Regions from separate parts of the Nocardioides dokdonensis FR1436 genome, predicted to be linked through region 3. Evidence: predicted binding sites of a transcription regulator. Region 3 holds the regulator's gene; each other region holds the start of a gene.
The links. The regulator LexA, encoded in region 3, represses DNA repair genes until DNA is damaged. The targets are predictions, from matches to a motif close to TCGAACANNTGTTCGA.
Positions count from the first base shown of each region.

Region 1: a site for LexA is predicted at 1,790-1,805, ahead of I601_RS12140 (HNH endonuclease signature motif containing protein). Genes of this name have one in related genera too.
Region 2: a site for LexA is predicted at 1,840-1,855, ahead of I601_RS02890 (HNH endonuclease signature motif containing protein). Genes of this name have one in related genera too.

Region 1 covers NZ_CP015079.1:2,564,439-2,567,711, forward strand. The annotation lists gene I601_RS12135 (hypothetical protein) at 83-502, shown strand; gene I601_RS12140 (HNH endonuclease signature motif containing protein) at 444-1,775, opposite strand; gene I601_RS12145 (cation diffusion facilitator family transporter) at 1,986-2,690, shown strand; gene I601_RS12150 (VOC family protein) at 2,695-3,108, opposite strand; gene yczR (MocR-like transcription factor YczR) at 3,138-3,273, opposite strand, start outside.
Region 2 covers NZ_CP015079.1:599,075-602,347, reverse strand. The annotation lists gene I601_RS02900 (ABC transporter substrate-binding protein) at 1-1, shown strand, start outside; gene I601_RS02895 (AMP-binding protein) at 96-1,769, shown strand; gene I601_RS02890 (HNH endonuclease signature motif containing protein) at 1,918-3,183, shown strand.
Region 3 covers NZ_CP015079.1:1,995,176-1,998,448, forward strand. The annotation lists gene I601_RS09405 (alkaline phosphatase D family protein) at 1-1,513, opposite strand, end outside; gene lexA (transcriptional repressor LexA) at 1,636-2,370, opposite strand; gene I601_RS09415 (LysM peptidoglycan-binding domain-containing protein) at 2,704-3,060, shown strand; gene I601_RS09420 (hypothetical protein) at 3,234-3,273, opposite strand, start outside.

The DNA.
Region 1 (3,273 bases), 570 kb from region 3:
CCTGGTTTTGGAGCCACCCGGCTTGTGCGAGGGAGTCGAGACGATGACTTCTTGCCATCGTGCTGTGTGAGAGGTTGCCGGGATGTTGATCTACGTCGCGGGTGCGTTGGCCGATGTTGAGACCGTCCGCAGCGTGCAGACCGCGGTGATCCGGGCGGGCCACGAGCTGACGCTCGACTGGACCCGAGCCAGCGATGCTGCGCTCACCGACTACGAGTCACAGCCGGCCGCTGCGGCGTCGGTGGCCTCGGCCGACCTTGATGCGGTGCTGGCGGCCGAGGCGGTGCTCGTCGTCGCGTCCGAGCACGAAGGTCGGGGGATGTATGTCGAGCTCGGCGCCGCGCTCGCGCGGGCCAGCGCCGGCGAGCTCGAGCAGGTGGCGGTCATCGGCTCGATCCATCACCAGAGCGTCTTCTTCTACCACCCCGCGGTGACGCGGTGGGTCAGCGTGGAGGAGTGGCTGGCGAGCCTGGATCGAGCTCGAGGGTGCCGTACGGCGTGACGGCGTACCTGTTCCCGTGCTGGTCGCGCCACAGGTAGTCGCCGTGGTCGGTGCGCTGGTAGCTCCACGCGTCGATGGTCTTGGCGCGGTGATCGTGTCTGCACAGTGGTGCCAGGTTGGCTGGGTGGGTCTGGCCGGGTGGGCCGCCGTCGTCGGGGTCGATGTAGGGCTCGATGTGGTCGAGGTCGCAGCGGCTGGCGGGGACGTCGCAGAACGGGAAGACGCAGTGGGTGTCGCGGCGGGTGACCAGGTCGCGCATCCACCGGGGCGGGTCGTGGGCGTCGACGGAGTCGGTGCGGGCCATGTCGAGGACCGGCAGCACCGTCACCGACGCCCCTGCGAGCCACTCGCGGATCTTGGTCAGGGTGGCGGGCCCGAGTCCGAGCACCTGCCCGACACCGGTCTCGGTGCCGGTGCCGGTGGCGTCGAGGTCGCTGGTGGTGACGTCGATGTTGAGCCTCACCCGGGGGCGGGGTGCACCGAGCCCGTCGAGGACCGCTGCCAGCGCGTGCACCTGTCGTTCGCCGAGGCCCGGGTCGAGCTCGGCGTCGGGGCCGGTGGCGGGCTCGGTGGTGTCGACGATCAGGTCGTGCAGCCGCTGCAGCGTGGGGGTGTCGCCGGTGATCCCCAGCCACGACGTCCCGGCCCACTGGCCGCCCTCACCGGCACGGTGGTGCCGCAGGCTGATGCCCCACTCACGAGTCCTCGCGTGCTCCTCCGCGGCCTCGAGGGTCTCGGGGTCGAACAGCGCCACGGCCTCCGCGACCGCCCGGTCGATCCGGGTCGGCCCGACGGAGTCCACGACCGGCGCCAGCGCCGCATCGACGTGCGCGGCGGCCTCGGGTGAAAGTCCCTGGGTGGCCTTCGCGACCCGGCGTGCCCGCCACAACGCCACGTCCAACGCCTCGACCCGGGCGTGGATCTTCGGCAGCCGGTGCCGCAGCTCGAGCGCCTCGGCCATCAGGGACGTGGTCGCTGCCGGCGACATCCGCATCACCGCAGCCAACGGCTGCGCGGAGAACTCCGCCACCGCCGGCACCCCCTCGCCACCGATCCAGGCGTCGCAGTCCCAGACCCGCTCCTGCTCACCCCACGAGAGCCGGTGCGCGTCGTCGACCGCGGGATGCAGGTCGCACCAGCGCAGCACCACCCGCAGTCGACGCCGCTCCGCCCTGCGGACCTCAGCCTCTGCCTCGTGGGCGAAGTCGAGCAGCCACTCAGCATCGAGGTCGTCGACCTCGAGAGGCTGCCCGTGGCTGTCGGTCTCGATCATGGGTCCGATCCTACTCGAACACCTGTTCGAGAGCAAGGGCTTTCTGCTGCGAATCGACCCACCAGCGCGACGCTCGGGGACGTCTGACGGGCCGACGTCGACCCGTCGGGCCATCCATGCTGTCCGGTCGGTCGGCGCCTGGTTTGACGAGCAGGGCCCGCTCGCGCCAGTGTCGCCGTCCCACGCCTCCCACCCCGACAGGACATCCCGATGAGCGCGCCCGGCACGTACCCGCTCGGTGTGGCCACCAGCGAGCAGGACCGTCGGCGGTACGCCCGACGGGCCCAGCTGCTGGCAGGTGCGTCGGTGGCCTACAACGTGGTCGAGGCCGTCATCGCGATCGCGGCAGGGCTGGTGGCCGGGTCGATCGCCCTGGTCGGCTTCGGCCTCGACTCCGTCGTCGAGGTCTCCTCCGGCCTGATCATCCTGTGGCAGTTCCGCCATGCCCTGCCGGAGTCACGTGAGCGCACCGCGCTGAGACTGATGGCGCTCTCGTTCTTCGCCCTCGCCGGCTACGTCGCGTTCGAGTCGATCCGCTCGCTCGCGAGCGGGCTCCGTCCGGAGGCCTCGACGGTCGGCATGGTGCTGGCGGCAGCGTCGCTGGCGATCATGCCGTTCCTGTCCTGGGCGCAGCGCCGCACCGGTCGTGCGCTCGGCTCCAACGCCGTGGTCGCCGACTCGACGCAGACCCTCCTGTGCACCTACATGTCCGCGGTCCTGCTGGGCGGCCTGGTGCTCAACGCGACGCTCGGCTGGTGGTGGGCCGACCCGGTGGCCGGCCTGGTCATCGCCGCTGTCGCGCTCAAGGAGGGCCGGCAGGCCTGGCGCGGCGAGGGGTGCTGCGCTCCGATGCCGGTCGGCGCGCCCGACCAGGCCGACGGGTGCGGCTGCGGGCAGGGCTGCGCCTGCTGCTGACCGCTCACCCCACAAGTAGGCAGAACGGGTGCCCAGCGGGGTCGGCGAGCACGTACAGCGGCTCGGTTTGCTCCCTGGTGCGGTCCAGCAGCAGCCGGGCGCCGAGCTCCTCCGCGCGCCTACGGTGCCGCTCGAGCGCCTCGCGGTCGGTCACGGCGAAGTCGAGGTGCATCTGCATCGGTACGTCATGCGCAGGCCAGGTCGACGCAGTGAGACGCTCGACCTCTTGGACCGCGAGGACCCGACGGCCCTCGGCGTCGACCAGCACCAGCCAGTCCGCGGCGTCGTCGGTGCCCTCGGTGGGTGGCTCGTCGCCCGGCCGGTATGTCAGGCCGAGCAGCTGTCGGTAGAACTCCGCGAGGCCGCGGGCGTCCGTGGTGTCGATCGCGGCGTGCATCAACCGTGGGTAGTCGTTCATGGATCTCCTCACGCGGGGCGGCGGGCTGCTCAGGCCACCATCACCCGCGTGCCGCGCCGCACCCGCGTGGCGGGGGCGTCGCGCACGTCCGCCCAGGCGTGGGCGAGGCGCTCCACGGCGAGGGCGAGCTCGTCGGGGCGGCGGGTCCAGGGCACCCGCACGAAC
Region 2 (3,273 bases), 1.4 Mb from region 3:
ACCGGGCCGCGGTCCGGCTCTCGGTCAACGGGAGCCGGACCGCGCCCCGCACGGGGGACTGGTTGCATCGGCACGACGTGATCGAGGGGACTGACGTGGAGACTTTTGCCGAGGTGGTGCGCAGCCGGGCCGGCGACCCGTCGATCGGGCTGCGGTTCGAGGACCGGAGCTGGACCTGGGGCGAGGTGGTCCAGGAGGCCGCCGACCGGGCCGCCGCGCTGGCCGCACGGGTCCCGCGTCCGGACGACCGTCAGGTCCACGTCGGGGTGCTGCTCGAGAACGTGCCCGACTTCGTCTTCTGGGTCGGCGCCGGGTCTCTCGCCGGGGCCGTCGTCGTCGGGATCAACGCCAGCCGCAGCGGCCCCGAGATCGCCCAGGACGTCCAGCACGCCGACGTCGACGTGATCGTCACCGAGTCCCGGCTGCGGCACCTGGTCACCGACACGGGGCACGGCGTGCCCGAGGAGCTGGTGCTCGACGTCGACACCGCGGAGTACGCCGCCCTCCTGGCCCCCCACCGGGGAGCGGCGCTGCCGGCGCAACTCCCGGCCCCCGACCAGCTGGCGATGCTGCTCTTCAGCTCCGGCTCGACCGGTGCCCCGAAGGCCGTGGTCGTCGGCCAGGGTCGACTCGGCCGGTTGACCCAGGCGATCGTGGGGCGCGTGCGGATGCGGCCCTCGTCGATCACCTACCTGTGCATGCCCCTCTTCCACGGCAACGCGGTGATGATGAACCTCGCTCCCGCGATGGCGGTCGGGGCCCAGGTCTGCATGACCCGGAAGTTCTCGGCCAGCGCCTTCGGCGACGACCTCCACCGCTTCGGCGCCACCTACGTCAACTACGTCGGCCGGGCGCTGTCCTACGCCTTGTCCAAGCCCGTCGACCCTCGCGACGCCGACTCAGCGCTCGAGCTCGCCTTCGGCACCGAGGCCTCCGAGGCCGACGTGGCGAACTTCAGCGCCCGCTTCGGCTGCGAGGTGATGGAGGGCTACGGCCTCAGCGAGGGCGTGTTCCGGATCAACCGGACCCCCGACACCCCGACGGGTGCGCTGGGGCTCCCCGCCAACGACGCCGCCGTGCGGGTGCTCGACGAGAGCACCGGTGTCGAGTGCCCGCGGGCGCGCTTCGACGCGCAGGGCCGGCTGGTCGATCCCGCTGCCGTCGGCCAATTGGTCGCCGTGGGTCTTGCTCACACCTTCGAGGGCTACTACAAGAACCCCGGGGCGTACGCCGACCGGGTCAAGGGCGACGACTTCTGGTCGGGCGACCTCGGCTACCGCGACGAGGACGGCTTCTTCTACTTCGCCGGTCGCTCCTCGGACTGGCTGCGCGTTGACAGCGAGAACTTCTCCGCGGCGCCCGTCGAGCGGCTGCTGCAACGCATGGACGGGGTCGCATCGGCTCCCGTCTTCGCGGTGCCTGACCCCCGCACCGGGGACCAGGTGATGACGGCCCTGGAGCTCGAGCCGGGTGTCGACCTCGACCCCGTCGCGTTCGGCGCCCACCTCGAGCAGGCCCCGGACATGGGTGCCAAGTGGTGGCCGCGCTTCGTGCGGATCGTCGCCGAGATGCCCCTGACCGGCAGCGGCAAGGTCGACAAGGCTCCGCTGCGCCGCGAGGGCTGGCTGACCCGGGACCCGGTCCTCGTGCGCGTGGGCCGCACCAGCGCGTACGTCCCGCTCGACGACGCCGGACGGCGCACCATCGAGGCCGAGTTCGCCGAGCACGGCCGCTCGGCGCTGCTGCCGGCCGCACCGGTCTCCGGCTGACAGCCGAGCGGTCACTTCTGCACCATCGACCAGTCACCTCTGCACCCTCGAGCAGTCACTTTATGCACGCTCGAAAAAGTTTTCGATCCGCCTGTGGAAAACGCCGTTTGACCTGGCGTTTTACCTAGCGGCTTGGGAGAATGGCCCCATGACCGCGACGGCACTGCACCCCATCGGCGACGCTGTCGCGCGGGTGCACTCGGTGTTGGACGACGTCGCTGAGACCCCGGCCTGGTCGATGGGCCAGGCCGACGCCGCTGAGGTGCTGGTGCAGATCGCACGGGCCGAGGCGAGGTTGGTCGAGCTCCGCTCGCGGGCGCTGGTCCAGGCGGAGGCCGTGGCGGTCCAGGATCGCAACGCCTCGCCGTCGTTGGCGGTGTGGCACGCCTACGCGACCCGGTCGACGAAGCGGGAGTCGTTCCGCGAGGTCCGCCTCGCCACCGGTCTGGAGCGGTACGGCGTCGTGCGTGAGGCGCTGGGTCGTGGTGAGCTCAACGCCGAGCAGGCGGGCGTGATCACCGCAGCGCTGGAGGTGCTGCCCGATGACCTGGACGCCGGGGTGCTGGAGCAGGCCGCGAAGGCGCTGGTCGCCTACGCCGAGATCCACGACGCGAAGGCGTTGAGGATCCTGGGGCGTCGGATCCTCGAGGTCGTCGCCCCGGAGGTGGCTGAGGCGTGGGAGGCCGAGCAGCTGGCCAAGGCCGAGCGGGAGGCGGAGAAGGCGGCGGTGTTCCGGATCCGTGAGGACGGCGAGGGTCGCTGCAAGGGGTCTTTCACGGTGCCGCTGCTGGTCGGGCAGATGCTGGAGCGGGCGCTGCTGGCGTTCGCCGCACCCAAGCACCAGATCGCTACGCGCACCGGACAAGACGGCCAGGACGATCAGGCGCCGGTGCCGGTACGTCGGCCGACCGCACAGCGTCTGGGTGCGGCGTTCGTGGAGCTGATCGAGCGTCTCGACCCCGCAGCCCTGCCTCGGGCGGGCGGGGTGAACGCGACCGTGGTGGTGACGATGACCGCAGCGTCGTTGATGGGCGGACTGGCCGCCGCGACCCTCGACACCGGTGCTCGGGTCTCCGCCGCGACCGCACGGCGGCTGGCGTGCGAGGCCGGGATCATCCCGGTCGTGCTGGGTGGGAAGAGCCAACCCCTCGACGTCGGCAGGACCCGCCGGTTCTTCACCTACGCCCAGCGGATCGCTCTCGCAGTGCGGGACCGGGGCTGCACCGCCGAGGGCTGCGACGCCCCGCCCGCGATGTGCCACGCCCACCACGACGACCCCTGGTCCCACGGGCACGGTACGAAAGTCGCCCGGGGCCGGCTGCTGTGCCCGGTCCACCACCGCCGCATCCACGACCCGGAGTACGAGGCCGACGTCGGCGCCGACAACCAGGTCCGGTTCCACCGACGGACCTAGGAACAGGTCCACTCGGCTGCCCCACTGCGGCACCTCGTCGAAGGCGTCGAGCTGGTGGGGGAGCGGCGTGCGGTCCTGTGCGGCTACGTC
Region 3 (3,273 bases):
CGGGTTGGCCGGTGATGTCCTTGAGGTTGTTGGAGGTGACCGAGGAGCACACGAACTCCACCGCGACCGAGTCGCCGAGCACCGGGTAGGCCGAGGTGTCCAGCGGCAGGTCGTTGGCCCAGCCGGAGTGGATGTCGCCGGTCACGAACACCACGTCCTTGACCTGGTGGTCGTCGAGGTGGGCGAAGACCTCGCGGCGATCGGCGGTGTAGCCGTCCCACTGGTCGACGTTGTAGGGCGAGCCGTCCTGCGGCAGCAGCCCGGTGACGTCGTTGACCGGGTCGACGAGCTCGTTGGGCAGGTCGGCGAAGGTGACCGGGGCGATCATCACCGGGTTGCCGATGATCTTCCACTGCGGCGCGTGGTTGCCGCGGGTCAGGGAGTCCTTGAGCCACTCCATCTGCCGCTTGCCGGTGATCGAGCGCGAGGGGTCGTTGATCTCCGAGTCGATGATCGGGGTCGCGACCTGCTCGGAGCGGTAGGTGCGCAGGTCGAGCATGCTGATCTCGGCCAGGTCGCCGAAGCGCAGGCGCCGGTAGAGCCGCGCCCCGTCGCCCAGCGAGGCGGTGCCGTCCATGCGCACCGGCATCCACTCGTCGTACGCGCGGTGGGCGCGGGCGCGCCGTCGGCGGTAGTCGCCCTCGGTGTCGTCGTGGTTCTCCGCGCCTGCCTTCCACTGGTCGTTGGTGACCTCGTGATCGTCCCAGGTCACGATCCAGGCGTGCGCCGCGTGCAGCGCCTGCAGGTCCGGGTCGGTCTTGTACTGCGCGTGCCGGCGCCGGTAGTCGCTGAGCGTGACGACCTCGTGCGGCGGGTCGTGCGGGCGCACGTCGACGTTGTCGCGACCCATCCCGTACTCGCCGGGGCCGTACTCGTAGAAGTAGTCGCCCAGGTGCAGCACCGCGTGCAGGTCGCGGCGCGCCGCGAGGTGGCGGTAGGCGCTGAACCAGCCGGCCTGCAGGTTGGCGCAGGAGACCACGCCCAGGCGCAGGTTGGCGGGGGTGGCGCGCTTGGCGGGGGCGGTGCGGGTGGTGCCGACCGGGCTGCGCTGCCCGCGGGCGACGAAGCGGTAGTAGTAGGTCGTCTCCGGTTGGAGGCCGGTGACGTCGAGCTTGACGGTGTGGTCGCGCGCGGCGCTGGTCGCGAAGCGGCCGCGGCGCACGACACGGCGGAAGCGGCGGTCGGTGGCGACCTCCCAGCGCACCCCCAGCCGCGGGCCCTTCCCGGAGCCGGGCTGTGCGGCCCGGGTGGGGGTGACCCGGGTCCAGATCAGCACCGCGTGCGGCAGCGGGTCGCCGGAGGCGACGCCGTGCGCGAAGACGTCGTGCCGGGCGCTGGCCGCGCGGGCAGCGGGCGCGGTGAGTGCGCCGCTGCCGGCGGCCACGGCGGCGCTGCCGGCCCCGACGGCGAGGACCGTACGCCGCCCCAGGGCGGCCAGGCGGTCGCGCTCGGCGTCGCGGACGGGCCCGGTGGGGGAGGGAGCGGCAGGGGAGGGGATCTGCGGTGGGGTCACGCCTCATCCAACGACGAACCCCCGTCCGCGTGACGCGGACGGGGGTTCGGACGCCGAGTGTTCACCGTCGGTTCGACGGTGCGACAGGTGCGGGGCTCAGGGGCTGCCCCCAGAGGCTGTCCCTAGAGGCTGCGCAGCACCGCGGTGACGACGCCGAGGATCGAGGCGTGGGTGCCGTCGATGGGCTCGTAGGCGTCGTTGTGCGGCAGCAGCCAGACCTTGCCGTCCTTGCGCTGGAAGGTCTTGACGGTGGCCTCGTCGCCGATCAGGGCGGCCACGATCTGGCCGTTGCTTGCGGTCTGCTCCTGGCGGATCACCACGTAGTCGCCGTCGCAGATGGCGGCGTCGATCATCGAGTCGCCGGAGACCTCGAGCAGGAAGAGGGTGCCGTCGCCCACGAGCTGCTTGGGCAGCGGGAAGACGTCCTCGACGCGCTCCTCGGCCAGGATCGGACCACCGGCGGCGATGCGACCCACGACCGGGACGTAGGTGGCGGCCGGCATGGTGTTGCCGACGTCGGTCTCGTCGACCGAGCTGTCGTCGGCCGAGGAGATCGCGCGGCGACGCGCCATCAGCTCGGGCAGGAAGACCTCGAGCGCGCGGGGCCGGTGCGCGTCGCGCTTGAGGAAGCCCTTCTCCTCGAGCACCTTCAGCTGGTGGGAGACGCTCGAGGTACTGGTCAGGCCGACGGCCTGGCCGATCTCGCGCATGCTCGGCGGGTAGCCGCGGGTCTCGATGGCCTCCTTGATGCAGCCGAGCACCTTGACCTGGCGTGGGGTGAGGCCGGTCGCGTCGGGGGGCCCGTCGGGCAGCTCCGCGACCTTCCGCTTGCGGGGGACGCCGTCCTTGGTCGCCATCGTGTGCCTTTCGTGCGCGAGGCCCGAGCCGGGGTGTCCGCTCGGATGGTCGTGAGGACACGGTAGCGCCGCAGGGCGGGCAACTTCAAACATCTGTTCGAACGGCGTGTCGGACCGCGGCCCGGTGGGTGTGGCTGGTAACCCCCGTCGACAGGCCTCGAACAATTGTTCGCGCACCCTCTTGCATTCCCTCGAACACCTGATCTAGTCTCGCTCATGTGTTCGATCGAACACCTGGTCGAGGAGCTTCTCGACCGGGACTGTCGGTGGCCGTCTGTAGACATCACCTCGACCGATCACGACAACGACCACCCCCTTCCCCAGGAGGTCACCATGAGCACCATCGCCCAGTTCCCCATGCAGACCCAGCACCCCGTCCAGACGCGTACGACGCCCGGCCCGGTCCGGTTGACCCGTCGCGGTCGCCTGGTCGTCCTGGGCCTCGCGCTGGTGCTGGTGGTCCTGGCCGGCGTCCTCCTGGCCGGCGGCTCGATGGCCACCAGCGAGAAGGGCACGCCCCCGCCGACCGAGGTGATCACCGTCGGCACCGGCGACACCCTGTGGGCCATCGCCACGGAGCGGGCCCAGGGTGACGACGTGCGCGAGATGATCCAGCACATCCAGACGCTCAACGCCCTCGACGGTGGCCTGGTGGTCACCGGTCAGCGGCTGCGGGTCCCGACCAGCTGAGGCTGCTCGACGGCCCTGCGGGGCACTGGCGGCTGCGGCCGCCCACGATTTTCGCCGGTCGCCTCGACCCCGGCCGGCGAAACCAGGGGAAGCGAGGGGCGGGCCCAGGTGGGCCCGCCCCTCGCGCTGTCTCCGGTGGAGCTCGGCCCCGATGAGTGCGGCACGGTGCGGCCTCAGCGGGCCGCGCGGCGTCCAGCGGGCTGCGCGGTGGCC